3 regions of the Luteibacter sp. GL_149 genome follow, and region 2 is predicted to be linked to each of the others. Evidence: predicted binding sites of a transcription regulator. Region 2 holds the regulator's gene; each other region holds the start of a gene.
The links. Region 2 encodes FliA, which starts transcription of late flagellar genes. Its sites were predicted from a motif close to TAAAGTTTNNCNNNCNNNGGCCGATAA; they were not measured.
Positions count from the first base shown of each region.

Region 1 (9,937 bases), 2.1 Mb from region 2:
CGCAGGTCGACGTCGGCCAGCGCAGCGGGTTCGGGGAACAGGCGATCGAGGCCCGGAATCGCAGGATCGGGTAACTGTGCGCCGTACCGGTCGACCAGCCGTGTCGCCAGCGTACGTGCGGCGGCCACGCTGACCTGCTGGCCGAGGATGGCGCGAACCGCAATCTCGAAACCGTCCCAGCCGCCGGGCAGGCGCAGACCGGGGCGTCGCCGCACCAGCGGGCCCAGTACGGGATCGGGGCCGAAGTGCGCGGCAATGGACGCCGGGTCGGCGTCCAGATCGAACAGCCGGCGAAGGCGGCTCACCACGTCCAGGATACGCGTGGCGTCCGGGCAGTGCAGTTCGAGTTTCAGCGCCGGTTCGTTGCCGGGCCATGCGGTGATGCGGAGCCAGCCGGGCCGGTCCGGCGGGCCGAACACCCGCGAATACGACCGCTCGTCGACCCGTTCGATGCCGGGCAGGGCGCGACCGCTGAGGAATTGCAGCAGAGCGGTGAAGTCGTAAGGCGGCCGGTAACCGAGCCGCAGTACCAGCGGCTCGCCCGCCGCCGAGCGCGGGCGACGACGCAGTTCGCGTGGCGCGATGCGATTGGCTTTCGCGAAGGCGGCATTGAAACGGCGCAGGCTGCCGAATCCGGACGCCATGGCCACCTCCGTGACTGGCATGGCCGTTTCGGTCAGCAACTGCTTGGCGAACAACAGGCGCTGCGTCGTACGCACGTCGATCGGCGAGACGCCAAGGCGTTCCACGAACAGGCGCCGCAACTGGCGGCTGCCTACCGCGAGCCGCGACGACAGATCGTCCAGCGACGACTCGCCCGACAAATCGTTTTCCAGAAGTTTCAGTGCGCGGGCCACCAGCGTATCGCCGCGCCGCCAGGCACCATCCGCGGGCGACAGCTCGGGCCGGCAACGCAGGCACGGCCGGAAGCCCGCGGCTTCCGCTGCCGCCGCATTAGCGTAATAGCGCACGTTCGACGGTTTCGGCGACGGCGCGGGGCACACGGGCCGGCAGTAAATGCCCGTGCTGGTGACCGCCGTGAAGAACAACCCGTCGAACCGCGCGTCGCGACTCAGGCGTGCGGCCTCGCAGATGGCGGTATCGGGGACCTCGGGAATCGGCTGGGCGTTCGTCATGGGCAAGAGGTTACACCGCGGCCAGAATCGCAACTGGCCGTTTTCGGACATCAATGCTGCGATGCGGATAGCCCCTTCGGCCCGTCGCGGCCCATAATCGACGTTCTGTCCTTCACCGCAGCACCGAGACCGACGATGACCGCAGCGACGCGCATAGACACCACCCGAACCATCCGCGCGCCGCGCGGCACGGAGCTTTCCTGCCGTAGCTGGCTGACCGAGGCACCGTTCCGCATGCTGCAGAACAATCTCGATCCCGAAGTGGCCGAGAATCCGGCGGAACTCGTGGTTTACGGCGGCATCGGCCGCGCCGCGCGCAACTGGGAATGCTTCGATGCCATTCTTCGCGCGCTGCGCGATCTGCGCGACGACGAAACCCTGCTGGTGCAATCGGGCAAGCCGGTCGGCGTGTTCCCGTCGCATGCGGACGCGCCTCGCGTCCTGATCGCGAACTCCAACCTCGTGCCCGCATGGGCGAACTGGGAACACTTCAACGAACTCGATCGCAAGGGCCTGATGATGTACGGCCAGATGACGGCCGGCTCGTGGATTTACATCGGATCGCAGGGCATCGTGCAGGGCACGTACGAAACCTTCGTCGAAATGGGGCGCCAGCACTACAACGGCAATCTTGCCGGCCGCTGGATTCTTACCGCCGGCCTTGGCGGCATGGGCGCCGCGCAGCCGCTGGCGGCGAGTCTCGCCGGTGCATCGTCGCTGACGATCGAATGCCAGCAGAGCCGCATCGATTTTCGTCTGAAGACGCGTTACGTCGACGAGCAGGCCAGCGACATCGACGATGCGCTGGCGCGTATGGATCGCTACGCAAAAGAAGGTCGCGCCGTTTCTGTCGCACTGCTCGGCAATGCCGCGGAGATCCTCCCCGAACTGGTCCGTCGCGGCGTGCGTCCGGATGCCGTGACCGATCAGACCAGCGCCCACGATCCGATCAACGGTTATCTTCCGGCCGGCTGGACGGTCGAGGAATGGTTCGAACGCCGCAAGGCCGATCCGGCCGGCACCGCGCGCGCCGCGAAGGCGTCGATGCGCGCGCACGTCGAGGCGATGCTCGCCTTCCATGCCAAGGGCATTCCGACATTTGACTACGGCAACAACATCCGCCAGGTAGCCAAGGACGAGGGTCTGACGAACGCGTTCGATTTCCCGGGTTTCGTACCTGCCTTCGTGCGTCCGCTGTTCTGTCGCGGCGTGGGACCGTTCCGCTGGGTTGCGTTGTCGGGCGATCCGGAAGACATCTACAAGACCGATGCCAAGGTGAAGGAGCTGATCCCCGACGATCCGCACCTGCACAACTGGCTGGACATGGCGCGCGAACGCATCAGCTTCCAGGGTTTGCCGGCGCGCATCTGCTGGGTGGGTCTCGGCCAGCGCCACAAACTTGGTCTCGCGTTCAATGAAATGGTTCGCAACGGCGAGCTGAAAGCGCCTGTGGTGATCGGGCGCGATCATCTGGATTCCGGATCGGTCGCCAGTCCGAATCGCGAAACCGAAGCGATGAAGGACGGCAGCGATGCGGTCAGCGACTGGCCGCTGCTCAACGCGATGTTGAATGTCGCCGGTGGCGCAACCTGGGTCAGCCTGCATCACGGTGGTGGCGTGGGTATGGGTTACAGCCAGCACAGCGGCGTGGTGATCGTATGCGACGGCACCGAAGCGGCCGACAAGCGGATTGCGCGCGTGCTGTGGAACGATCCGGGCACGGGCGTGATGCGGCACGCCGATGCGGGGTATCGGGAGGCTATCGATTGCGCGCGCGAGCAGGGGTTGAAGTTGCCGATGGTTTAAAGCCGATCGGGTGCGGTCGCGAAAACCTGTCGCACCGCGCTGGGTTCCTGCCCGCGTGTATGGACCGGAGACATGGTTAACAGGTGTGCCAGGACATGGTTTACACCTCGACCGCCAAGTTGTGGCGACTCGAGGCCCAGCCCATGCCCTGGAAGGAAACCTCATCCATGTCACTTCGTACTGAGCTTGTCGCGGTGGCCAAGCAGCCCGGTCAGTCGATCACTGAGCTGGCCCGCCGGTTCGGCGTCAGCCGAACCACCGCGTACAAATGGCTAGGCCGCGATCAGGCGCACGAGCCCCTGGCCGACCGCTCGCGGCGTCCCCATCGCACCCCGACGCGCACGGCTCAGTCGCTCGAAGAGCGCGTGGTCGCCCTGCGCCGACAGTTCCCCCACTGGGGTGGCCGCAAGCTGTTTGTGTTGCTTCAGCGCGAGGGCCTGGCGCCTCCGGCACCGAGCACGATCACCCACATCCTTCGGCGCCATGGCCTGCTGTGGTCGCCCACCGAGCCGGCCGTGCATCCCTGGCAGCGCTTCGAGCATGCCGAGCCGAACGACCTGTGGCAGATGGACTTCAAAGGCCCCCTCCGTGTCGGCCGCGGTCGGTGCGATCCGTTGACCGTGCTCGACGATCATTCCCGCTTCAACCTGATCCTGGGCCATAACGCCGACATGACCGGCGCCACCGTGCAGCACTGGCTCACCGAGGCCTTCCGCCGCTACGGCCTGCCGCGGCGCATGAACATGGATAACGGCACCCCGTGGGGCATGGGCAACGGCCCCTCCCGGCACTTGTCCACGCTCGGCGTATGGTTGGTCCGCCTTGGCATCCACCTGAGCTTCAGCCGTCCGTTTCATCCGCAAACCAACGGCAAGGACGAACGCTTCCATCGAAGCTTGGACATCGAGCTGCTGCGTGGCCGCCACTTCCTGAATCTGACCGAGGTGGAGCGGGCCTTCGCGCACTGGCGCGAGATTTACAACCACGTGCGCCCGCATCAGGCCATCGGCATGGTACCGCCGGTGACACGCTATCGCCTCAGCCCACGCCCCTTCCCCGAACGGCTCGATCAGATTACCGAGTACGGCCCCGACGACATCGTCATCGGGGTCGATCAACGCGGCCGGATCAAACTACTCACGCGGCCGCTCGTGGTCTCGACAGCGCTCAAAGGTCAGCTCATCGCCGCCCGGCCCCGGCCCGATCAGGACGGTGTGTATGACCTCTATTTTGCTCACCACTGGCTCGATGTCGTCGACCTGCGACGACCGCGATAAAGTGTCCACCATGTCCTGGCACATCTGTTAACCATCTCTCCGGTCCATACACCCGCGCAGGGACGACGGGTGGGTGTCGATGACGGTGTGGGAGATGGCGTCATTCGCCACGATCGATGCGGATTTTCCACCCCTCACCGCCGCCCCTGCGCAGGCAGGGGCCCAGAGCGACCACGCTGAGGCGGACGATATCGTGCGCGCTCTTAGTGCGCATTTGCCCAGCTGGCCACATACCGCTCCGGATACAACCGCTGCAGCGCCAGCACCTTCGGCAGATCGTTCACCAGAATATACGGCGACTGCGGATTCAGCCGCATGTAGTTCTGGTGATAACTCTCGGCGGGATAGAACGTCGTCAGCGCCGAGACCTGGGTGACGATGGGCGCGCTGTAGGCATGCGCCGCGCCCAGCTGCGCGATATACGCATCGGCGACACGCTTCTGTTCCGGTGTCGCATAGAAAATCGCGGAGCGGTATTGCGTGCCGCGATCGGGGCCCTGGCGGTTCAGCAGCGTCGGGTCCTGTGCGACCGAGAAGAACACTTTCAGTAGCTGGCCGTAACTGATGACCGCCGGATCGTAGACAATGCGCACCGATTCGGCGTGTCCTGTATCGCCCTCGCTGACATCGTCGTAGTTGGCGTGCCGTGCATCGCCTCCGGTGTAACCGGCAGTCGCGGATTTCACGCCGCGCAGGTGTTCGAAAACTCCTTCGACACCCCAGAAGCACCCGCCCGCGAGAACCGCTACCTGCTCACCCGCTGACGGTGCGGCATCCACGGAGGGATCGGGCAGGCGTACGCCTTCGTCGCGCGCGAAAACGGCAGTGCAGGCGGCAAGGGCGATGGTGGTCAGAACGACGATAAAACGACGACGGAACATGGAGATATCTCCGGAGTGCCTGAGTTACCACATAAGACCGGGGCAGAAAGGATTCCATGGCAGGCAACGTTTGTTACAGTTTCACCCTTTGGCGCCGATACAGCGGAACCTGCATGTCGGCGGAGCCCGTTGGCGGCGCGCTTTGTTTCACACGTCGTGGACAAGGTCGATCCGGTCTCGCCATGGGGCGGATTCGCCGATTCGCGGTTCGTACTGACATGAAACGATCCGTTCCTGGGGGGACTGTGGCGTACGATCTGGTGGAAAGACGGGTGTCGGTCGGCGATCTGGAGGTCGGCATGTACGTTTGCCGTCTCGATTGCGACTGGGACGAAACCCCGTTTCCGATCCAGGGCGTACCGGTTCGCAGCCAGGACGACATCGACGCGTTGCGGCGCCATTGCCGTTACGTGTTCGTCGACACCATGCGCAAGGTCGCGCCTGCCTCGACATCCTCGCCGCTTCGTCCGCCCTCCGTGGTGGTGAAACCCAGCACCGCTCCGGCCACGCCATCCCAGCGATTGGTGCCGCAGCGGGCGTATACCGATACCGCCACGTTCGACGAAGAAGTGCCCCGGGCACGCGAGGCTTACGAGTCCGTCGCGACCTATGTGGAAAAAATCGTCGACGACCTGGCCAACGGGCGCGTCATCGATGCCCGGGAAGTCGAGGACGCGGTGCGTCCGATGGTCGAGAGCGTACTGCGTTCGGGCGATGCGTTTTTCTGGATCGAAAGCCTGCGTCAGCGCGACAGCTATACCTATCGCCATGCCGTCAGTTGCAGCACGCTCGCCGCGGCTTTCGGACGGCACATGGGGTTCTCGGAAGAGGCCATCATCAGTCTTGCCGCGGGTGGGCTGCTGATGGATGTCGGCAAATCGCAGCTGCCCGACGAATTGCTGCTGCGCGCTGGCGCGCTCAGCGAAGCCGAAATCGAACTCGCGCGTCTGCACGTGCGCGAAGGACTGGCGATCCTGGCGCATTCCGGCGTGGCGGATCGGGAAGTGCTGGATATGGTCCGCACGCATCACGAACGCTTCGATGGCAGCGGCTATCCCGACGGCCTGATCGGCACCGCGATTCCGCTCGCGGGGCGCATGGCCGCGATCATCGACACCTACCATGCGATGTCGACGCCGCGGCCGTACTGCGAGCCCGTATCGCAGCACGTGGCGCTGCGTACGATCTATGCCGGCCGCAATACCGGATTCCAGGGCGAACTGGTCGAGCAGTTCCAGGCGTGTCTCGGGGTATATCCCACGGGATCGCTGGTCGAGCTGGGAACCGGCGAAATCGCGATCGTCATGCTGCAGAATCACGCGCGCCGGCTACAGCCGCGTATAGCGATACTCACCGCGCCCGACAAGTCGCCGCTGGACGAATTCCGCATCGTGGACCTGATGCGACAGACGGGGCCGGAACGCATGGATATCCTGCGTTCGCTTCCCCCGGGTAGCCACGGCATCGATCCCAAGGAATACTTCCTCCCATGAATGCCATGCCCGATCGTTTATTACCGCATCGTCCGAGGCTGTCGTGACGGATCGCGCCCATATTTTCACCGCCATGCAGGCGCTGCTCGACCGCGACAGTTCGCGCGAGGGTCTGTGTGCCGTGCTGGTGGTACGGATGCGGGGCATGCGCGAGGCGCAACTGCGCTTCGGTTATGGCTTCGGTAACGAGATCATGCTCGCCGCTCGCGAGCGCATCGTCGAAATCGTCCGGCATATCGACAAGGTCTTCGTCGCCGCGGACGACACGTTCGTGCTGTTGCTTCCCGCTATCCGCAACCGCACCCATGCCTTGCTGGCGGCTACCCGGCTGGTCGGCGGATTCGACGAACCGCTGATGTGCGGCGACCGGCCCTGGCATGGCCGCGTGGTAGTCGGCGCGGCCATGCATCCCGAACATGGCGCCGCCGCCGAGCTGCTATGCCGTCGCGCCGAAATCGCCCACGACGAAGCGCTGCGCATCGGCGAACCGTTCGCGATGTACCAGCCGGACAATACCCAGGTCGAAATCCTGTATGGGGAGCTGCGCGAAGACATCGAAGCGAACCGCCTGCAGGTTTACTTCCAGCCCCTGCTCGATCTGCGCAAACAGGCGATCACGCGCGTGGAATCGCTGGCGCGATGGAATACCCAGACGCATGGCGAAGTCGCGCCGGTCGATTTCATTCCGTTCGCGGAGCGCAGCGATCTGATCGTTCCCCTGACGCGCTGGAGCCTCAACGCGTCGCTGCGACACGTGGCCACACTGCATCGTGCCGGTGCGCCGATCGATATCGCCATTAATCTTTCGGCACGCGTTTTCGTGGAACAGGGCTTCGCGGAACAGATGCTGGGGGCGCTGGATATCTGGGGGGTCCCGGCCGAATCCGTGATCGTCGAGGTCACCGAAACCGCACTGCTCACCGATCTGGACATGAGCGTGCGCGTGCTGCGCCGGTTGCGCGACCGTGGCATGCGTGTCGCCATCGACGACTTCGGCACGGGTTATGCCTCGTTCGCGTATCTGCGCCACTTCCCGGCTACCGAGCTGAAGATCGACCGTACCTTCGTGGACGCGATGATCGACGATCCCCGCACGGAGCAGCTGGTGCGGGCGATGGTCGAGGTCGCCCATCGCCTTGGTCTCGAGGCCGTGGCCGAGGGTGTCGAGAACCAGGAAACGCTCGATCGGCTGATCGAAATGAACTGCGACATGGTCCAGGGCTTCCACGTGGGCAGGCCGTCGCCGGCGGACGAATTCGTGGCAAGGCAGCTGGCGGACGCGTCGTTCGTGTAGGCTTTGCGGCCACACGTCCCCGGTAACTTCCCCTCATGGCACTCAAATCGACGGTCTACAAGGCCGAGCTGCAGATCAGCGATATGGACCGGCATTACTACCAGGCCCATCCGCTGACGATCGCGCAGCACCCGTCGGAAACCGACGAGCGGATGATGATCCGGGTGCTGGCGTTTGCACTGAATGCCGATGAATCGCTTGTCTTCGGCAAGGGCCTGAGTTCGGACGACGAACCGGACCTGTGGCGCAAGGAGCTGACCGGCGAAGTCGACCTGTGGATCGAGATCGGGCAGCCGGACGAGCAGCGCATCCGTCGCGCGGCGGGGCGCGCGAACCGGGTGATCGTTTACACCTATAGCGGCCGCAGCGCCGAAGTGTGGTGGAAGAAGACCGCCGCCGCGGTAGCTCGCACGAAGAACGTCACAGTCGTCGATATCGCCCCGGCCACGGTCGACGCACTCGCGGCGTTGACCGAGCGGACGATGCAGATCCAGTTCATGGTGCAGGACGGTCAGGCTCAGGTGATTAGTGGCGAGACCGTGGTGCCTGTCGAGATGACGGTGCTGGCGTAACGGGTGTTGCTGGATTCGTCGCAAGAACGACCGATAGCCTCGTCGCATTTTCCCCTCACCGTCATTCCGGTGCACGTGCGCCGGAATGACGGCGAGGGGGATTCGAAGGTGCGACTGTTACTTCGCCTTCAACCGCGCCACCAACGCCTTCAACGTGGTCTGCGTTTCCTCGGCGAAGAAGTCGTTGACGAAATCGTCAATGGGCAGGCTGGCCGGGTCCGCATAAGCCGCGGCCAGATCCGCACGCGCCAGCGCACGCGTACGCAGCATGGCATTGCGCGGCAGCGCCAACAGCTCGCGCAGCCAGACCAGCGAGCGCGTGACGACCTGCTCCAGTCCGACCAGTTCGTCGACCATGCCGAGGGCCAGCGCCTGCTCGGCATCGACCATGGTGCCCGACGTCAGGAGACGTTCCGCGCGATACGCGCCGACGGTGCGGCGCATGATCAGCTGGATCGGTTCCGGTACCGAAAGACCGACCTGTACCTCGTTCAGACCGATCTTGTACGGCCCGTGCGCCATGACGCGATAGTCCGCGAACAGCGCGATAACCGCGCCACCCGCCGGGCTATGGCCCGTTACCGCGGCCACGATGGGAACCGGCGACTTCGCCAGCGCGCCGCACATCAGGAAGAACTCGCGCCAGTATTCGCGTACGCCCTCGGGGTCCTTTCCGAGCAGCGAGGGTACGTCGACGCCGGCGGAGAACATGCCCTGCGCACCGGAGATCACGATCCCCTGCGCACCGTTGGCCGGTGCGTTGGCGACAGCTTCGCGCAGCGCGCGGACCAGGGTGACATCCAGTGCGTTGACCGGCGCGCGCGCCAGGCGGATTTCGTGGATGCCGTCGTCTTGCGGAAGTATGTCGAGCATGAGGGTTCCGGTCGTGTCGGGTTAGCGTGCGCCGCGCGGCATGTCGTCGGCGGCCCACTGGTAGCGCACTGCGTAATCGAGCGTGGCGCTGCCGTTGGCGGGTACGTCGACCTTGAACTCTAGCGTATCGGGCGTCTGCTTCGACGCCTTGGTCGACGAGGAAACGAGCTTCCAGCCGCGCCAGCGGGTCGGATGCTCGCGTACCGTGACCACGCGCGCCGTATCGCTGGCGTTGGTGAGCTTGATGCGGAACGCTTCGTCGAGACGATGGCCGGGATTGTCCAGCGTGAACGCCGTCTGTTCGCGCGTGGCTTTCAGATCGAACGCGGTGCCGAGCACGATGGTGGCGTCGCTACCTTTCGCGGTGTCCTCGATGCGACCCTCGCCGAGCAGCTCCGCATTGCCGTCGCGATCGGCGGTCAGTACGCGCGCATAACCGCCGGGCAGGCTGTCGAATGCCTTCAGGCGCACGGTCGTGACGATCGGCGACTCCTGCTGGCCGTTGCCGTTGCGCGATGTGTTTGGCGACTGCGGAAACCACGTCCCGCCGTTCTCATAGAGGGCCGTCCGTTCGCAGTCGATCTCGCGTGTCGTATACAGCGGCG
Region 1 covers NZ_CM174395.1:1,343,110-1,353,046, forward strand. The annotation lists gene AC3IR3_RS06030 (DNA-3-methyladenine glycosylase 2 family protein) at 1-1,136, opposite strand, end outside; gene hutU (urocanate hydratase) at 1,272-2,942, shown strand; gene AC3IR3_RS06040 (IS481 family transposase) at 3,086-4,219, shown strand; gene msrA (peptide-methionine (S)-S-oxide reductase MsrA) at 4,423-5,100, opposite strand; gene AC3IR3_RS06050 (cyclic di-GMP phosphodiesterase) at 5,319-6,593, shown strand; gene AC3IR3_RS06055 (putative bifunctional diguanylate cyclase/phosphodiesterase) at 6,637-7,887, shown strand; gene AC3IR3_RS06060 (YaeQ family protein) at 7,923-8,459, shown strand; gene AC3IR3_RS06065 (enoyl-CoA hydratase/isomerase family protein) at 8,577-9,332, opposite strand; gene AC3IR3_RS06070 (DUF4139 domain-containing protein) at 9,354-9,937, opposite strand, start outside.
Region 1: the regulator FliA is predicted to act here: its motif matches at 5,175-5,201, upstream of AC3IR3_RS06050 (cyclic di-GMP phosphodiesterase).

Region 2 (9,937 bases):
TGACGAAGCAGGAACAGAAAGACGAGCACAAGGAAAGCGACGGCAATCCCGAACTCAAATCCCGCATTCGTGGGCTGCAGCTTCAGGTTTCCCGGCGCCGCATGATGCAGGACGTGCCGACGGCCGACGTGATCGTCGTGAACCCGACCCACTTCGCCGTGGCGCTGCGTTACGACGACGGCGCGATGCGGGCGCCTCGCGTGGTGGCCAAGGGCGTCGATGTGATCGCGCAGCAGATCCGCGACGTCGCCGGTGCGAACAAGGTGCCGCTTGTGGAAGCCGCGCCGCTGGCCCGCGCGCTTTACAACACAACTCAGGTAGGCAAGGAGATCCCGGCGGCGCTGTATATCGCGGTGGCCCAGATACTTGCTTACGTCTACCGCTTGCAGCAGGCGGTCGCCACCGGCGACCTTCCGCCCGATCCACCGACGCCTGAGATCGATCCGGATCTGCTCGGCCCTTACCGTATGGATACCTGACGATGGCAGTTCCGACGACATTTCTGAGCACGCTCAAGCAGGTCGGTCGCCGCGGTATCGGCGCACCTGTCGCCATGCTGCTGATGCTCGGCATGATGATGCTGCCGCTGCCGCCATTCATGCTGGACCTGTTGTTCACGTTCAACATCGCGCTGTCGCTGGTGATCCTGCTGGCTGTGATGTACGTGATGCGGCCACTGGAGTTCGCCTCCTTTCCGACGGTGGTGCTGTTCGCGACCCTGTTGCGTCTTGCGCTGAACATCGCCTCCACCCGCGTGGTGCTGCTGCACGGCCATATGGGGCCGGGCGCGGCGGGCAAGGTCATCGAGGCCTTCGGCGAGTTCGTCGTGGGCGGCAACTTCGCCGTCGGTTTCGTGGTGTTCGCGATCCTCACCATCATCAACTTCGTCGTCGTGACGAAGGGCGCCACACGCGTATCCGAAGTGACGGCGCGATTCACCCTCGATGCCATGCCCGGCAAGCAGATGGCGATCGACGCCGACCTCAATGCGGGTCTGCTGACCCAGGAGCAGGCGCGCGAACGTCGTCAGGAAGTGCGTGAAGAAGCCGACTTCTACGGCTCCATGGACGGCGCGAGCAAGTTCGTCCGCGGCGATGCCACGGCCGGTATCCTGATTCTCGGCATCAATGTCATTGGCGGTTTCTTCATCGGCATGATGCAACACGGCCTGTCCGCCTCGGAGGCCGCGCGCACCTATACGCTGCTGACCATCGGCGACGGCCTGGTCGCGCAGGTTCCGGCGCTGATGCTGTCGATCGCGGCCGCTGTGATCGTCACCCGCGTGTCCAAGTCCGAGAACATGGGCTCGCACGTGATGGGGCAGTTGTTCGGTCAACCGAAAGCGCTGGGCGTCGCCGCGGTCGTCCTCGCCGTGATGGGACTGATTCCCGGCATGCCGAACATCGCGTTCCTGCTGCTCGCGGGGATCTGCGGCGGCGGCGCGTATATGTTGCACAAGCGTTCGGTCGACATTGCCGAAGGCAAGCTGCCCAAGGCCGTGACCAACACCGAAACGGCCACGCCGCCGGAGCGTCTGGAACTGAGCTGGGAAGACGTGGCGACCGTGGATACGGTGGGTCTGGAAGTCGGTTACCGCCTGATTCCGCTGGTGGATCGCAACCAGGGTGGCGAGCTGATGGCGCGGATCAAGTCCGTACGCCGGAAGCTATCGCAGGAACTGGGCTTTCTGGTTCCGTCGGTGCACATCCGCGACAACCTCGACCTGGCGCCGCACGGATATCGCATCGCCCTCATGGGCGTTCCGATGGGCGAGGCCGAGATTCATACCGAGCGTTTGCTGGCGATCGATCCGGGCCGCGTGCACGGTACGGTGAGCGGCATCGCGACGCGCGATCCGGCGTTCGGCCTCGATGCGGTGTGGATCGAGCCGGGGATGCGCGAACACGCGCAGACGCTTGGCTATACGGTGGTCGATCCGGCGACGGTTATTGCCACCCATCTGTCGCACATCCTGCAGAGTCATGCTCACGAACTGCTGGGTCATCAGGACGTGCAACAGTTGCTCGATCGCCTCACCACGCAGGCGCCGAAGCTGGTCGAAGACCTCATTCCGAAACGCCTGTCGCTGGGCGTGGTGGTCAAGGTGCTGCAGAACCTGCTCGCCGAGCGCGTGCCTATCCGGAACATCCGCAGCATCGTCGAATCTTTGGCGGAGCATGCCGGCCAGAGTCAGGATCCCGGCGTGCTCGCCGCTGCGGTTCGCGTCACCCTGGGCCGCCAGATCGTGCAGGAAATCGCCGGCCTTGGATCGGAGATCCCCGTCATTACGCTGGCACCGGAGTTGGAACAGATCTTGCTCCAGTCGCTACAGGGCGGGGGCGTTGCGGGTGCGGCCGTCGAACCGGGTCTGGCCGATCGTCTCCAGCAGAGCGTCGCGGATGCGGCGAGGCGTCAGGAAGCGGCTGGCGAGCCGGCTGTACTCCTTGTCGCACCGACTCTTCGGCCTTGGCTGGCACGCTTCACCAGACATGTGGCCCAAAACCTGCATGTACTCGCCTACAACGAGGTTCCGGACAACCGCCGCGTCAAATTGGTGGCAGCGCTCGGAAGGTAAGACCAGACACGAACAGGACTTAAGGATGGACAAGCGCAAGACAGGATTTCTTTGGATCGTCGCCATGGCACCGGTCGACACCTGCGCATTTTTCCGCGATCAGATCAACGCAACGGAAGGGTTCCACGCATGAAAATCAAACGTTTCGTTGCCGCCGATATGCGTCAGGCCATGCGCCAGGTTCGCGATGAGCAGGGTCCGGACGCCGTCATTCTCTCGACGCGTCGCCTGGACGACGGCATCGAGATCATCGCCGCGCTGGATTACGACGAAGCGCTGGTACGCGAAGCGGCCGGAAAGGGTCCCGATACGCTGCCGCAGCAGCAGACCGAGCGCGAGGCGATCTTCGCCGCCGAGCTGGCCAATCCGCCGCGAGCCCGTCGCGAGTCGAGCGCCGCCCGTACCGCCAATCCCAATGCGCCGAAAGCTCACTCCAGCGCCGCGCTTGCCGCCGGTGTCGCCGACGCCTTCCGCGCTTCCGTTGCTGCGCCGGCAAGCGATGTAGCCATGAACACCATGCGCGCCGAACTGAACAATATGCGCGAGATGCTGGAAGTGCAGCTGTCCGCGCTGCGCTGGAACCAGACCGAGCGCGAGCAGCCGCTGCGCGCGCGCGTGCTGCGCGAAATGACCCGCCTGGGCATCGACGGCGACGTGGCGCGCACGCTGTGCGCCGAACTGCCGGACGACATGACGCCCGAACAGGCGCGTTATCTGCCGCTGGGCGTACTGAGCCGCAGCATCCGCACGACCGGACGCGAACTGAATACGGTCGGCGGCGGCATTACCGCGCTGGTCGGTACGACCGGCGTCGGCAAGACGACCACGATCGCCAAACTCGCGGCACGCGCCGTTCTGCGCCACGGTGCGGCCAACGTCGCTCTGATCAGCGCGGACCAGTACCGCATCGGTGCCGGCGCACAGCTCGAACATTACGGGCGCCTCCTCGGCGTTCGCGTGTTCAATGCCCACGACGCTACCAGTCTGCGCAACGTGCTCATCCAGTTGCGCGGACGTCACACCGTACTGGTCGACACCGCCGGTATGGCGGGGACGGACCCGAAGCTGCAGCAACAGTTCGAAACGCTGCGCGCGTCGTCCGACGTGCGCGTGTGCCTGGTACTGGCGGCGAACGCCCAGTCCCAGTCGCTGGACAGTGCCATTCGCGCCTATGCACCCATTGCTCCACAGACAGCCATCCTGACCAAGCTCGACGAAGCCCCGCTATTAGGTGGTGCATTGTCGGCGCTGATCCGGCATGGTCTGTCGCTCGACTACACCACGGACGGTCAGCGCGTACCCGAGGACATCGCCGTAGCCGACTCGCGCAAGCTGGTCTGCCACGCGGCGCAACTCCTCAAGAATCGTAACGACGAACCCGACGCCGCCGTGCTAGCCGATCGTTTTGGCTTCCCGGTTCCGGCGACGACGGTCTGACCCCGGAGTCCATCGAAGTGAACCAGGCATCTGGACTCGAATCCCTAATGGCGGTAGCGAGCCCTTTCATGACCACACCCGTGACCACTAGCCAGGCAGCCGGTATCAACTGGCTCGCCGAGCGCAAACCATGCCGCAGCATCGCCGTCGCGGGTGGCAAGGGTGGCGTGGGTAAGACAACCGTCGCCGTCAACCTGGCGATGGCCCTGTCCATGGGCGGTCGCGATGTCGTATTGCTCGATGCCGACCTCGGTATGGCCAATATCGACGTATTGCTTGGCCTGCAGCCGACCCGCCACCTCGGGCATATGCTCGATGGGGCGTGCACGATCGAGGAACTGATACTCCAGGCGCCGCATGGTCTGAAGGTCATTCCCGCCACGTCCGGCGCGCGCCGCATGGCGCAGTTGCCAAACATCGAACACGCCGCGGTCATCCGCGCGTTCGACGAATATGCCGTTCCCCCCGAGTTCCTGATCGTCGATACCGCCGCGGGCATCTCCGACAGCGTGTCGATGTTCGCCGCGGCCTCCGATGAGGTGGTGGTCGTCGTCTGCGACGAGCCGGCGTCGCTTACCGATGCTTACGCCTTGATCAAGGTCCTGAGCCGCGAGTTCGGCGTGGGCCGTTTCCGGGTCGTGGCCAACATGGTCCGCCACGCCCAGGAGGGGCGGCAGCTATTCGAGAAGTTGTCGCGCGTTACCGGCCGTTTCCTCGACGTTTCGTTGGATTTCATGGGTATGGTCCCGCACGACGAGTATCTGCGCCAGGCGATTCGTCGCCAGGCCGCGGTCGTCGAAGCGTGGCCGAGCAGTCGATCGGCGGTCGGATTCAAGAATCTGGCACGTGCGGTCGATACATGGGGTGAACCCGAACCCCGGGCACAGGGTCGGATCGGCTTTTTCGCCGATCGGGCCTCCATGGGGGGAGGGCTGCCGTTGTGAGCGTTGCGACCGAATACCTGGAAGTCACGCGAATCCCGGCGGATCAACTGGTGCGTATCCACGCGCCGCTGGTCCGGCGTATCGCCTATCACCTGATGGGCCGTCTGCCGGCAAGCGTCGACGTGGGCGACCTCATTCAGGCCGGCATGATCGGACTGCTTGAGGCCGCGCGAAATTATTCGCCGACTCGCGCGGCCAGCTTCGAGACCTATGCGGGTATCCGCATCCGGGGCGCGATGCTGGACGAACTGCGCAAGACGGACTGGACGCCGCGCTCCGTGCATCGAAAGTTGCGCGAAGTCGCGGAGGTAACACGACAGATCGAAAATGAAACGGGTGGCGATGCCGAAGACGCAGAGGTAATGAAGCGTCTCGGAATCGACGCTCTCGAGTACAACCAGATTCTGGCCGACGCGGCAAGCGCGCGACTGCTGAGCCTTTCCGCCCCCGAGGGCGACGAAGGCGCGGCGATCGACGTGGCCGACCCGGACGCCCAGGGTCCGGAAGGATTGTTCGAGGAAGCGGGCATGCGCGAAGCGCTGGTCGCGGCGATCGACGGTCTGCCCGAACGCGAGAAGCTGGTGATGTCGCTGTACTACGAGGAAGAACTGAATCTCAAGGAAGTAGGCGCGGTCCTGGGAGTCAGTGAATCGCGGGTATGCCAGATCCATGGGCAGGCCCTGATCCGGCTTCGTGCGCGTATGACGGGATGGAACGCAAGAACGTGATGGCGCCGCTTCGTCGGCGACGTCGGAATCAACAGTAAACGCGCGGTCAAGGCGGAGTAGCGTTTTGGACAAGAACATGAAGATCCTCGTGGTGGACGATTTTTCCACCATGCGACGTATCGTCAGGAACCTCCTGGTCGAGCTCGGTTTCACCAACGGGCTCATCCATGAAGCCGAAGACGGCACCGCGGCGCTCGTGTCGCTGCGTGCGCAGGCGTTCGACCTGGTCGTCACCGACTGGAACATGCCGAACATGACCGGCATCGATCTGCTTCGCGCCATTCGCGCGGACGCCAAGCTGAAGTCGATCCCCGTGCTGATGGTTACCGCGGAGAACAACCGCGACCAGATCATCGCGGCGGCTCAGAGCGGCGTGAACGGATACGTGGTGAAGCCTTTCACGGCCGTCACGCTCAAAGAAAAACTCGACAAGATTTTCGAACGCCTCGCGGCGGCCGGCTAAGGGACATCATGAACATCTCGCTTAACGCCGACCACGAAGTCGTCCCCGAACTGCGTGAGCTTCTCGACGCCGACGACCGTGCCGCCTTCGAGAAGGCACTCGATCGTCTGCTGCGCAGCCGCGAGCAGCACCTGTTCCACGCGCTTGGTTGCCTTGCGCGCGATCTGCACGATTCCGTGCGCCGTCTTGCCGCCGATGTCTCCGGCGATGGTGTGCCGGGCAGCATGGGCGACGCACGCAAGCATCTTCGCGATGTGCTGGAAATGAGCGCGCAGGCCGCCCACAGCACGCTCGATTTCAGCGAAAAGCTGCGTCCTCAGGCACAGGCGCTTGCCACGCAGGCGGACGAGCTGCTCGTGCTGGAAACCTCCGATCCCGCGTTCGGCATCAATGCCACGGCGCTCGCCGTGCGTGTCGGCGACTTCGCGCAGAACTGCGATATCGGCCTTGGAGAACTGGTCGAAGCCCAGTCGTGGCAGGACATCTCGGGTCAGCGCGTTGCCCAGGTGGAGCAGTTCATGGGCAAGGTCGAATCGTCGCTGCTGGAACTGGTTCGCCTGACCGGCTCGCTGGCCGGCAGCAACGCGCCGCCTGTGGCGGACAAGGTCAGCCAGGACGAAGTGGATCGTCTCCTCAGCGAATTCGGATTCTGAGACCGGCATGAGTGTCGAGCTCGACAATGAGTTGCTCAACGTTTTCCTGATCGAGGCCAGGGAACTGCTCGAGACGCTGGGCGAGCAACTGGTCGACCTGGAGGCCTCGCCGGGCGACAGCGAGCTGCTGAATGCCGTTTTCCGCGCGTTCCACACCGTCAAGGGCGGTGCGGGCTTCCTTGGCCTGAACGCCATGGTCGGCCTGTGCCATCGCGCGGAAGATCTTCTGAACGAAGCCCGCAACGGTGCGGTGATGCTCAACGCGGCGTATATGGACGCGTTGCTCGAATCGCTCGATCTCCTCAACGATATGATGCGCGCGGCCGATGCCGGCGCGGATTCGCAACCGGCGCCCGACGCGTTGCTGGCGCGCCTCCTGATTCCCGGGCGCACCACCTCGGCCGAGCCCGTCGCGCTGACCCTGTCGGCGCCGTCCGCCAGGCCATCGGCCGGTCGCGATGCGATCGAAGACGAGTTCGAGGCCATGCTCGACGCCGCGCGCGGCGAGCATGCACCGGCATCGGCGCCGTCCGGACCTATCGACGACGACGAGTTCGAAGCACTGCTGGATTCGCTTTACGGCAGCGGCAATGCGCCCGGCGCGTCGGTCGAGGTGGATGTCGTTCCCGCTGTCATTCCCCCCGTCACACCCGTCGTTTCTTCCGTTGGCGATGTTATCGGCGACGACGAGTTCGAAGCGTTGCTGGATGCCTTGCATGGACAGGGCAAAGCGCCCGGTCTTGTCGAAACACCCGCACCCGCACCCGCACCCGTTGTCGCTGAAGCGACAGCACCCGTGTCCGCGCAAGCGCCCGTCGCGAAGCCAGCCGCCGAGAAACGCACGGCATCGAACGCCGACACCACGGTCCGCGTCGATACATTCCGTCTCGATAGTCTCGTCAATGCGGCGGGCGAGCTCGTGCTTGTGCGTAATCGCCTGACCAGCCTCGCATCGCAAGGTGTCGAGGGACCGATGGAACGTGCCGTCGGCGAACTGCAGCGGGTCGCCGAAGATTTGCAGAACGCCGTATTGCGCATGCGCATGCAGCCCATCGGCAAGCTGTTCCAGCGTTTTCCGCGCATCATCCGCGACCTCGCCCGCCAGTTGGGCAAGGAAGTCGAACTGGTACAGGAAGGCGAGGAAACCGACCTCGACCGCACCGTTGTCGAAGCATTGGCCGATCCACTTGTCCACTTGCTGCGCAATGCGGTCGATCACGGCATCGAAATGCCCGATGTCCGCGAACAGGCGGGCAAGTCGCGGGTGGGTACCGTGCACCTGACGGCGGGGCAGTACGGCGACCATATCGTCATTACCGTGCGCGACGACGGCAAAGGCATGGACCCCGAAATACTTCGCCGCAAGGCGGTGGAAAAGGGCCTGCTCGACGAGGAACAGGCCGCACGTCTGGACGATCGCGAATGCTTCGACATCGTGTTCCGTCCCGGATTCAGCACGGCCAGCCAGGTATCGGATATCTCCGGCCGTGGCGTCGGCATGGATGTCGTCAAAACCAAGATTGTCGAACTCGGCGGCACGCTGTCGATCGATTCGCGCGTGGGCGGTGGCAGCGAGGTCCGTCTGTCGGTACCGCTCACGCTGGCGATTCTCAGAGTCCTCATGGTGCGCGTGGGTAATCGCCTGCTGGCGCTTCCGCTCAGCAACGTGGCCGAAGTGTTCGAACTGGTCGAAGGCCAGATCCAGACGCTGGACGGCCGTGTCGTGGCCTCGCATCGCCAGCGAGCGCTTCCGCTGTGCGATCTGGCTGGCTGGGCGGGGGTGCCCTCCGGTGGCAGGCACGTCGTGGTGGTGCAGATCGGTCATCAGACGCTGGGCTGCCTCGTCGACGAAGTGATCGGGCGCGAAGACGTCATGGCCAAGCCGCTGGGGCCACTGCTGAAAGACGTACCCGGTGTGGCGGGCGCCACTATCACGGGCGACGGACGTATCTCGCTCGTCCTCGATCTTGCGGGTCTGGCGGACGACGCCGGCCAGCTTCTCCCTTCGATGAGGGTGGCGATCTGATATGGATATCGTAAGTATCGTCGGCACGATCCTGGCCTTCCTGGTCATCATCGTCGGTACCGTCCTGAAAGGCAGCAGCCTCGACGCCCTGTGGAATCCGGCCGCCTTCGTCATCGTGTTTGTCGGTACGTTCGCGGCCCTGCTGGTGCAGACGCCGGGCGTCGTACTCAAGCGCGCATGGAGCATGCTGCCCTGGGTCTATCGCCCGCCACTGATCGAAACGGCCGACCTGGTAAGCCGCATCATCGGCTGGAGCGAAATCTCGCGTCGCCAGGGCCTGCTCGGCCTGGAAGCGGGCATCGAACGCGAAACCGATCCCTTCATCCGCAAGGGGCTACAGCTTCTCGTCGACGGAACCGAGCCGGATGCGATGCGTAGCGTCCTGGAAGTCGAGGTCCTCGCTCGCGAGCACATCGACATCGAAGCGGCGAAAGTCTTCGAGAATGCCGGCGCGTATTCGCCGACCATGGGTATCATCGGCGCGGTGATGGGCCTCATGTCCGTCATGCAGAACCTGGCGGAGCCGAGCAAGCTCGGTCACGGCATCGCCGCCGCGTTCGTCGCCACTATCTACGGTATCGGCCTCGCCAACCTTCTTGCACTGCCGATGGCCTCGCGCCTGAAAGGACTTGCCCGCGCGCGTTCGCAGATGCGCGAGATCCTGGTCGAGGGTCTCGTTTCCATCGCGCAGGGCGACAACCCGCGCCACATCGAAAGCAAACTGCAGGGATTCGTGTCGTGAAACGGCGTCACGTCGAAGAGCACATCAATCACGAACGCTGGGCTATTCCCTACGGCGATCTGATTACGTTGCTGCTTGCGTTGTTCGTCGTGATGTACGCCGTGTCCGCCGTCAACGAAACGAAGTTTCGCGTGATGGCCCAGTCCATCAACGAAGCGTTCAACGGCACGGGGCGCGTGATCGAGCCCACGCGTGAGGCCGAGCCAGCCAAGCAGGTGCCGATGCCCAATCAGTCGCGTGCACCCAATGCCACGCCGATATCCCGTATCGACGTACCGCTGCCGCCGCGCGATCTGCCGTTGCCCGGGCACGAAGGTGCGGCGGTCCAGCGTCAGGAGTCCTCGGCGGTGCAGACCGCCCCGGCATCGA
Region 2 covers NZ_CM174395.1:3,481,717-3,491,653, reverse strand. The annotation lists gene flhB (flagellar biosynthesis protein FlhB) at 1-479, shown strand, start outside; gene flhA (flagellar biosynthesis protein FlhA) at 482-2,575, shown strand; gene flhF (flagellar biosynthesis GTPase FlhF) at 2,705-4,012, shown strand; gene AC3IR3_RS15340 (MinD/ParA family ATP-binding protein) at 4,081-4,956, shown strand; gene AC3IR3_RS15335 (RNA polymerase sigma factor FliA) at 4,953-5,684, shown strand; gene cheY (chemotaxis response regulator CheY) at 5,749-6,147, shown strand; gene AC3IR3_RS15325 (protein phosphatase CheZ) at 6,156-6,800, shown strand; gene AC3IR3_RS15320 (chemotaxis protein CheA) at 6,808-8,826, shown strand; gene AC3IR3_RS15315 (flagellar motor protein) at 8,828-9,568, shown strand; gene motD (flagellar motor protein MotD) at 9,565-9,937, shown strand, end outside.

Region 3 (9,937 bases), 140 kb from region 2:
CCGACGACGATCAGCGCGGCATCCATGAGCGTAAGACGACGGACGTACCCGGTGGAGGACATTTGGCGGCTTCGTTGGGAGTGACCTTGAAGCATGGCGGGGAGGGGCTTTGGGGGCAAGAGCGGGGGCTCTCGTTGCCTTTTTCGCCTTGCAGCGCAACACTCCCGGACTTCCATTCCCCCCAACCGGCAAGATTCCTCAGTGAGCGAAAACGCAATAGCGCCGTTGCCCGCCAACGCGCCCTGGATCGTCATGAAGTTCGGCGGCACCAGCGTCGCCACCGTTGCGCGCTGGCGCAACATCCTCGAACTCGCAGCATCGCGTCGTGCCGAAGGCGCCCGCGTGCTGATCGTGGTGTCGGCACTGTCCGGCATTACCGATGGCCTGAAACAGCTTTGCACGCACACTGAATCGAAACGCCGCTCGGAAGCGGCCGCCGCACTGGCCGATCGCCACCACACGCTGCTTGCCGACATGGCGCTGGCCATGCCCGACACCCTGGGCGCGCGGCTGGCCGATCTGGCGGCGCTGGCCGACACCGGCGCCGCCGAACTCGGCGAGCTGGCGTGGCAGGCCCGGGTGCAGGCACACGGCGAACTGATGTCCAGCGCTCTTGGTGCGGCTTTTCTAAGTGCCAACGGTCTGACGACGGCATGGCTGGATGCGCGCGATTGCCTTGCGTCCGTTGCGCTGCCGAACCAGAACGAGCGCACGCGTCTGCTTTCGGCGATGGTCGAACCGCATTACGACGCGGAACTGTCCGCGCGCCTCGCCTCGCTGGGAGAGGTCTTCATCACGCAGGGCTTCATCGCGCGCGATGTTGAAGGCCGCACGGTGCTGCTCGGTCGCGGCGGATCGGATACGTCGGCCGCTTACTTCGGTGCCCTGTTGCGCGCCGAACGCGTGGAAATCTGGACCGACGTCGCGGGCATGTTCAGCGCCAATCCGCGTCAGGTGGCCGGCGCGCGTCTGTTGCAGCGTCTGGATTACGAAGAAGCCCAGGAAATCGCATCGACCGGCGCCAAGGTGCTTCATCCGCGCTGCCTGTCGCCGTTGCGCGAACCGCGCGTGCCATTGTTGATCAAGGACACCAACCGGCCCGAGTTGGAAGGCACGTCCATCGGTCCCGAAGTGCGCGAGCATGCGCCCAGCATCAAGGCGATCAGCGCGCGCAAGGGCATTACGCTGATCTCGATGGAATCCGTTGGCATGTGGCAACAGGTCGGCTTCCTCGCCGACGTGTTCGATGCGTTCAAGCGCCATGGTCTTTCCGTCGACCTGATCGGCTCGGCCGAAACCAACGTCACGGTTTCGCTCGACCCGACCGAGAACCTGCTCGATTCGGACGCGATCGCCGCACTGGCGGCCGATCTGGCGCGCGTGTGCCGGGTGAAGGTCATTGCGCCATGCGCCGCGATCACGCTGGTCGGTCGCGGCATGCGCTCGATGCTGCACAAGCTGTCCGGCGTGCTGGCCGAGTTCGGTCAGCTGCGCGTGCACCTTATTTCCCAATCGTCCAATAACCTCAACCTGACTTTCGTGGTCGATGAGGACGTGGTGGACGACATGCTGCCGCGACTGCATGAACTGCTGATCGGTGCCGGCGCGTTGCGCACCGACGACAGCCTGTTGTTCGGACCGAGCTGGCAGGCACTTTACGGTACGGGCGAGCAGGTGTTGCCGCCTGCGCAGTGGTGGCAGGCCGAGCGTCCGACACTGCTGACGCTGGCGCGGGAACGCACGCCGCGCTACGTCTATAACCTGCCCACGATTCGTGCGCAGGCGCGGCGACTGAAAACCCTGTCCGCTATCGATCGTGTCCATTACGCCGTCAAGGCGAATACGCATCCGGGCATTCTGAGAGCATTGGCCGAGGAAGGCATGGCGTTCGAATGCGTATCGCCGGGCGAACTGGCCGTCGTGCAGGCGGCGGTGCCGGAGACGGCGCCGATCCTGTTCACGCCGAACTTCGCCGCGCGCCGCGACTTCGTCGCCGCACTGGCGACGCGCGCGACCATCGGTATCGACGCGCTGCATCCCATCGAACACTGGGGCGACCTGTTCGCCGGTCGCGACATCATGCTTCGCGTCGACCTCGGTCGTGGCCTTGGCCATCACGAGAAAGTGCGCACGGGCGGCACGGGCAGCAAATTCGGCGTACCCATCGAACATATCGATCGCTTCCTGCGTCTCGCCGATGCGGCGGGCGCGCGCGTCATCGGCCTGCATGCCCATCTGGGCTCGGGCATTCTCGACGCGGCGCACTGGGGCGAGGTCTATTCGCAGCTCGCCGCGCTGGCCGAACGTATCGGCAGCATTTCCATCCTGAATATCGGTGGCGGACTCGGCGTGCCTTCGCACCCGGGCGAAACGCCGTTGGACATGAGTGCGCTGGACCGTGTGCTGAAATCGGTACGTCAGGCGTATCCGCAGTTCCAGGTGTGGATGGAGCCGGGCCGTTTCCTGGTGGCCGATGCGGGCGTGCTGCTTGCGCGCGTCACGCAGGACAAGGAAAAGGGTGCCAACGTTCGCTACCTCGGTCTGGATACGGGTATGAACAGTCTTATTCGTCCCGCGCTTTACGACGCGTGGCACGAGATCGCCAACCTCACCCGGTTCGGCGAACCGGCCACGACGATGTATCAGATCGTCGGTCCCATCTGCGAATCCGGCGACGTGCTCGGCTCGGATCGTCGTTTGCCCGAATCGAAGGAAGACGACGTGATCCTGATCGGACAGGGAGGGGCGTATGGTGCGGTGATGTCGTCGCGCTATAACCTGCGCGACGAAGCCGACGAGGTATTGCTTCCATGAGTGGCTTCGCCGATCCGCGCAACGCAGCATCCTTCCGTTTCGTTCGTCACGGGTTCGCCGATGGCGTCGCCGAACTGGTCTATGCCTTCGACGACGGTCCGGAACTGATCGAGCGGGTGACGTTCCCCGGCGCGCCGACCGTTCCGGCCGAACGGGCGGGTGCGTTCGGGGCGGCATTGCGATTGCTGCACCTGGTCGCCGGCGTCAGTTACTACAAGGCGGGTATTCCGGAACGGATCGTCGTCGAAGGCTGGACGCCCGACGAGGACACCGCGACCTTGCTGGACTCGCTGTATCTGCACGGTCTGGCCGAGTTCGCCTATCGCAACCGCCTCGATCTGCGTGGTCGCGTTCGCTTTCCGACCGGCGGCACGCGTCCGGCGCGTGCGGGCGCCATCGGATTGCCGCAGCGTTCGCTCGTGCCGATCGGTGGCGGCAAGGATTCGGTCGTGGCCGTCGAGGCGATCAAATCGATCGGTGCGGAAGCGACGGCCGTATGGGTAGGCAACTCGCCCCTGATCGCCACCTGCGCCGAACGCACGGGCCTGACCACGCTGAACATCGCGCGCGAACTGGCGCCGGGCTTGTTCGAGCTTAATCGCATGGGCGCCTGGAACGGACACATTCCGGTGACCGCGGTGAATTCGGCGATCCTTGTGCTGGCCGCCATCCTGTATGGCTACGACAGCATCGTGTTCGCCAACGAGCGTTCGGCGTCTGTCGCCACCCTCGAGTACGAGGGGCAGGAAGTGAACCACCAGTGGAGCAAGGGCTTCGGTTTCGAGAGATCCCTGCACGACTATCTGCACGGACACGTCGCCAGCGATCTCGATTACTGCTCGCTGCTGCGACCGTATTCGGAACTGGCGGTAACGAGCGCGTTCGCGCGTCTCGGTGCGCCGTATTTCGAAGTGTTCTCCAGCTGCAATCGCAACTTCCGTATCCTCGGCCCAAAGCCTGCGGATCGCTGGTGCGGGCAGTGCCCGAAATGCCATTTCGTTTTTCTGGCGTTGGCGCCGTTCATGCCCAAACAGCGTTTGCTGTCGATCTTCGGTCGCAACCTGCTCGACGACGAATCGCAGGTGGCCGGATTCGACGCATTGCTGGAATTCCAGGATCACAAGCCATTCGAATGCGTCGGCGAAGGTGCGGAAGCGCGCGCAGCGATGCATGCGCTGTCGCAACGGCCGGATTGGCGCGAAGACGCCCTGATCGTTCGCTTCCGTCGGGAAATCCTGCCGCAACTGGACGTGGCCGAACTCGCGCTGGAGCCCTGGCTCGAGCCGGGCGCGTCGCACCTGGTACCGCAGCGTCTGAGCGGAGCGTTGGATGCCCTGGGCTGATCTCCGGCAACGCGCCATCGCCGTCTGGGGATTCGGGCGCGAAGGGCGCGCGGCGCTGACCGCGCTGCGCGCGCACCTGCCGGGACGAGCGTTGGATCTTTTTTGTTCGCCGTCCGAAGTGGAGGCGGTACATCACGCGTTCGGCGACGACGTGCGCGTGCACGTCGTCGCACCCGACGCGGCCGCACTCGCGGCGTTCGACGTCGTCGTCAAATCGCCCGGTATTTCCGCTTACCGCCCCGAACTGTTGGAGGCGGCTGCACGCGGTACGCGATTCACATCGGGAACGGCACTGTGGTTCGCCACGCATCGCGACGCGCGCACCATCGCCGTCACCGGTACGAAGGGCAAGAGCACAACCAGTGCGCTTATCGCGCATCTGGCACGTTCGCTCGGCGTCCGTACCGCGCTGGCGGGAAACATCGGTCTGCCGCTGCTCGAACTCGACGACGTGCAGGCCGACTTGTGGGTGATCGAGCTGTCGAGTTTTCAGACGGGCGATGCGAGTGGCGTCGATCTTGGCGTCGTAACCAGTCTTTACGAAGAACATCTCGACTGGCACGGTTCGCGCGAACGTTATCTGGAAGACAAGCTGAAGCTTGCGAGCGCGTCTTCCCGCGTGCTGGCGAACGCGATGCAGCCCACGCTGCTGGCTCACGTTGCGGCGCATCCCGACGTGCACCGTTTCGGCGACGCGCAGGGCTGGCATGTCGCCGACGGCTGGATTCGTCGCGGCGACGAACGTGTGATCGAAGCCGCGTGCGTTACGGCACCGGGCCTGCATAACGCCGTCAATGCATGTGCCGCATTGGCGGCGCTCGAACTCATGGGTTTCGATGCGCGCATCGCTGCGCCCGCGCTCGCGACCTTCGCGCCCTTGCCGCACCGTCTGCAGCCGCTGGGCGAGCGCGACGGGCTGCATTGGGTCAACGACTCCATCAGCACGACGCCGTTGGCCAGTCTCGCTGCGCTGGAAAGCCTGCACGGCGAACGCATCGCACTCATCGTCGGCGGTCACGATCGCGGTCTGGACTGGCGTGTGTTCGTCGATGCGATGCGTGTCGATGCGCCGTTGGCCATCGTCTGTCAGGGCGCGAACGGCGAGCGCATCGCGGCAGCCCTTGAGAGCGCTGGTGTCGGGATTGTCCATCACGCGACCGATCTTGCGGATGCGGTGAGCAAAGCCCGTGCGCTGCTGGATGGCCACGGCTACGTCGTGCTGTCGCCGGGCGCGCCGAGTTTCGATCAGTTCCACGACTATGCCGATCGTGGCCGCCGATTCGCGGAGCTGGCGGGTTTCGATGCGGGTGTCGCATCGATTCAGGGGCTGGGCGTTTACTGAGGCGTTACGGCTTTATCGCTCCGTTGGCTTTCGCGCGCAGGCGCGCTCCCACAGAGATCAATAGCGCGCTCCTGCTTTCTGTGGGAGCGCGCTTGCGCGCGAAAGCCAACGGAGCGGATTAGCCGAACAGCGATTGCCCGGAAGACCCGCGAGTCAGCGATGTTCCTGCCCCGCCGACAGCAACGTACCCACCACCGCCGCCAACGCCGCATAGAGCTCGGTCGGCACGTCGTCGCGCAGCTTCACGGCTGCCAGCAGCGTCGCTATCTGCGGATCGAGATGCGGCGACAGCCCCAGCGACTGGGCGCGGTCGAGCATCGCCTTCACGCCGGCGGCATCGATATGTTTGCTGGTGCCGCTGTCGGTGGGTGACGCGACCCGCAGCGTCACGCTGCGGCGGGGTGAAGGCAGGCTGGCGGTCATGCGGTGGCTTCGAGTAACACGGCGCTGTACGCGCCGGCTGGCTGGGGTAGGCCATGGATGCAACTGAGGTGGTCTAGCTGCAGGCCGCTGCGTTCTAGTAGCTGACGCAACGTCAGGAATTCGTCTTCGATGCGGCTCACCGTCGGGCCGTGCTGTGCCCAGATGCGTACCGACACGCGCGTCGTGCGCAACTGGATTTCTCCCTGCACGGCGCCAAGCGACGGCAGATCGACGGCGAAGCCGACGGTCCATGCGCCTTCGCGATCTTCGGGACGCGGTGCGGATTCCTCGATGCGCAGTTGCAGGATGTCGTATCCGCGAACGCCGCCCAGCGGAATTTCGACCATCCATACGCCAGCCTGCGGCGGCGATTCCAGTTGGGCGATCTCCACGCGCGCGAGCGCGCTGCGGACATTCACACGCAACTGGGCGACGAGGTCTTCGACTTCGGTCTCCGTGGACATTTCAGGCAGACGCATCTGTGCGATCAGCGGTCGCTGGCGCAACGGTGGTGCGGTGTCGCTCAGCGAGGGCGGCAAGCCGCTGCGAGCTCGCGCCGGCGGGAGTTCGTCCAGCGTGCGGCGAAGCTGGAGCAGGGCGGCTTTCCAGTCGTCGGTGGTGGGTGCTTCGTCCGCGGGTGTGGACAGGCGCGACTCCAGGAATAGCCCGCTGCGGGCGATGGCTTCCTTCAGGCCGCTCGGACTGCCCACGTCGTCGGGTTTGCTGATTGCGGCTTCCAGCGTCGCCAGCGCGGCGCGCAGTGGTGCGGGCAGCAAGCGGGCCGCGGGTCGTCGCGCCAGCGCGCTGAGCACGCCGAGCAGCGGAGCGTATCCATTCTGCAGAGGCAGCCGGTCGCGCAGTCCTTGCATGGCAATGCGGTCGCCGGCCGGCTGGGCCAGGATTTCGAGCTGGGGTTGTGCGCCCTGGGTCAGGACCCGGACCTGGAACTGCTGGGGGAGCTGGGTGCCTGCGGCGTCGGCCTCGACCGTCATGCCACCCACTTGCAGCAACAACCGGCCCTGATCGCTCAGTCCGAGCAGATTCGCCGACAGCAACGTACCGACCCGCCAGCTATCCACCGAACCGGTGGTACCCGCAGCCGCGCCCGCCCATAGCTGGGCAGCCAGACTGGTGGTCGGTGGGATGTTCATGGGCAGGGCCTCCTGCTTACGTTGTCGCGGCCCGGATAGGCGCGTTCCTGTTGCTCAGGGCATCGGCCGATTTCGCAAGAACTTTAGAAGGTGCAGGGGCCTGTTCCCTGTAGGAGCGCGCTCCTACAGGCGATGCCTCGACCGGCTAAACTATGTACATGACTCAATTAGCTTTCGACCTCCTCGCCACCGATGGCGCGGCCCGGCGCGGCCGCGTCCGATTCGAACGCGGCACCGTGGAAACGCCCGCGTTCATGCCCGTGGGCACTTATGGCTCCGTGAAGGCCATGACACCGCGCGATATCAACGATATTGGCGCGGAAATCATTCTCGGAAACACGTTTCACCTGTTCCTGCGCCCCGGCCTCGACATCGTCGGGGAGTTCGGCGGGCTGCATAAATTCATCGGGTGGGAAAAGCCGATCCTCACGGACTCCGGCGGCTTCCAGGTCTTTTCGCTGGCGCACAAGCGCAAGATCACGGAAGAGGGCGTGACTTTCGCCTCACCGGTCGACGGCTCGAAGGTGTTTCTCTCGCCCGAGGAATCCATGCGCATCCAGAAGGTACTGGATTCCGATGTCGCGATGATCTTCGACGAGTGCACGCCGTATCCGGCCACGGAGAAAGTGGCCAGCGACTCCATGGAACTGAGCCTGCGCTGGGCGGAGCGGTCGCGGCAGGCGTTCGACGATCTGAAGAATCCCAACTCGCTGTTCGGCATCGTCCAGGGCAGCACGTACGAAAAGCTGCGCCACCGTTCGGCCGGGCGGCTGGTCGAGATCGGCTTCGACGGTTATGCGATCGGCGGTCTGGCCGTGGGCGAGCCGGAAGCCGAGCGCAACCACACGCTGGACCTGACCCTGCCGATGCTGCCGAAGGACCGTCCGCGTTACCTGATGGGCGTGGGCCGGCCGGAGGACATCGTCGAGGCGGTACGTCGCGGCATCGACATGTTCGATTGCGTGATGCCCACCCGCAACGCCCGCAACGGTTTCCTGTTCACGGACAGCGGCACCCTGCGCATCCGCAATGCGAAGTTCGCCATGGATACCCGGGTGATCGAAGAGGGTTGCGACTGCTACACCTGCGCCAGCGGCTTCAGCCGGGCCTATCTGCGCCATCTGGACCGCTGCAACGAGATACTCGGCGCCCAGCTCAACACGATGCACAACCTGCGGCACTACCAGCGCCTGATGGCCGGTCTGCGGGACGCCATCGAGCGGGGTGTTCTGGAGGACTTCATTGCCGCCTTCTATGCTGCGCGGCACAAGGGCGAGGTCGGCGGCTGACCCGCTGCCGGGCCGCCAGCCGGCTTGGGTTCGATCCCCACGGCCCCCCATCCCGTTCACTTCCGGTGCACGGCGCCGGGGTGCGTGGCATAATCCACGATCTTTTTCAGCGAACGGGCATTTTTTTCAGGCCGTTCCATAACTTGCGAGATATCCGATGAGCATCATGACCTCCGCAGCACTTGCCCAGGCCGCCGCTCCAGCCGCCGCGGCCCCCAATGGCGCGTTCGGCCTGTCGCCCCTGATCCTGATGGCGGTGCTGTTCGGCATCTTCTATTTCATGATGATCCGCCCGCAGATGAAGCGTCAGAAGGAGCACCGCGCGCTGCTCTCCGCGCTGTCCAAGGGCGACGAAGTGGTCACCAGCGGCGGTATCGCCGGTCGCATCACGGAAGTGGGCGAGTCGTTCATCAGCATCGAGATCGCGCCGAACGTGTCGATCAAGGTGCAGAAGGGCGCTATCTCGCAGGTCCTCCCCAAGGACTCGCTGAAGAACTCCTGACGCCCGCTGCCGCGGCTCGGTTGCCGCTTTAATGGAATGCAAGGCATGACTGATTTTCCACGCTGGAAATATGCGCTGGTCGTAATCGTGTTGCTGTTCGGTCTCGTTTACGCGCTGCCGAATATCTTCCCGCCCCAGAACGCCGTACAGATATCGGCCAATCGCGGTGCTACCGTCGACGCGGCCCTGAAGGCCAAGGTCGAAGGGGTGCTTCAGCAGAACAAGACGCCCGTATCGTCCGTCGAGATCGACGCCGCCGGTACGCGCCTGCTCGCGCGCTTCCCCGATGCCGACTCGCAGTCGAAAGCGGGCGATGCGTTGCGTCAGTCGCTGGGCGAGCAGTACACCGTTGCGCTGAATTTGGCCTCGACGGTGCCCAACTGGCTTCGTTCGATCAACGCCAATTCGATGCCGCTCGGCCTCGACCTGCAGGGTGGCGTGCGCTTCCTGATGGAAGTGGACCAGAACGCGGTCGTCGATACGCAGGAAACGCGTTACGCCGAGGACATCCGTTCCCTGCTGCGCGACAAGAACATCCCGTACGACTCGGTGAACCGCAATCCGCGTGGTCAGGGTGTGGGCATCGTCCTGCGTTCCGATGCGGACCGTCAGGCGGCCGCGACGCTGCTCTCCACGGAATACACCGACCTGCAGGTCGGCGATGGCCCGACGACCGGCGATCGTTTCGTGCTGAATGCGACGGTCAAGCCGGCAAAGCTGCGCGAACTGGCCCAGAGCACCATCCGCCAGAACGTCAGCACGCTGCGCAACCGCGTCAATGCGCTGGGCGTGTCCGAGCCGATCATCCAGCAGCAGGGCGAAAGCCAGATCATCGTCGAACTCGCGGGCGTGCAGGATACGGCCGAAGCCAAGAAGCTGATCGGGGCGACCGCGACGCTGCAATACCGCGCCGGCCTCTACAGCCCGCAGCAGGCCGTGGACGCCGCCCGTTCGGGCAGCGTGCCGCCCGATGCGAAGCTGTACTACGGCCGCGACGGCCGTCCGTACTTGCTCAGCAAGAAAATCATCGCGACCGGCGACGAGCTGATCAACGCCAACTCGGGCCGGGACCA
Region 3 covers NZ_CM174395.1:3,626,574-3,636,510, reverse strand. The annotation lists gene AC3IR3_RS16090 (amino acid permease) at 1-62, opposite strand, end outside; gene AC3IR3_RS16085 (bifunctional aspartate kinase/diaminopimelate decarboxylase) at 253-2,814, shown strand; gene murL (UDP-N-acetyl-alpha-D-muramoyl-L-alanyl-L-glutamate epimerase) at 2,811-4,157, shown strand; gene murD (UDP-N-acetylmuramoyl-L-alanine--D-glutamate ligase) at 4,144-5,499, shown strand; gene AC3IR3_RS16070 (flagellar biosynthesis protein) at 5,653-5,922, opposite strand; gene fliK (flagellar hook-length control protein FliK) at 5,919-7,073, opposite strand; gene tgt (tRNA guanosine(34) transglycosylase Tgt) at 7,232-8,362, shown strand; gene yajC (preprotein translocase subunit YajC) at 8,520-8,864, shown strand; gene secD (protein translocase subunit SecD) at 8,910-9,937, shown strand, end outside.
Region 3: the regulator FliA is predicted to act here: its motif matches at 7,133-7,159, upstream of fliK (flagellar hook-length control protein FliK).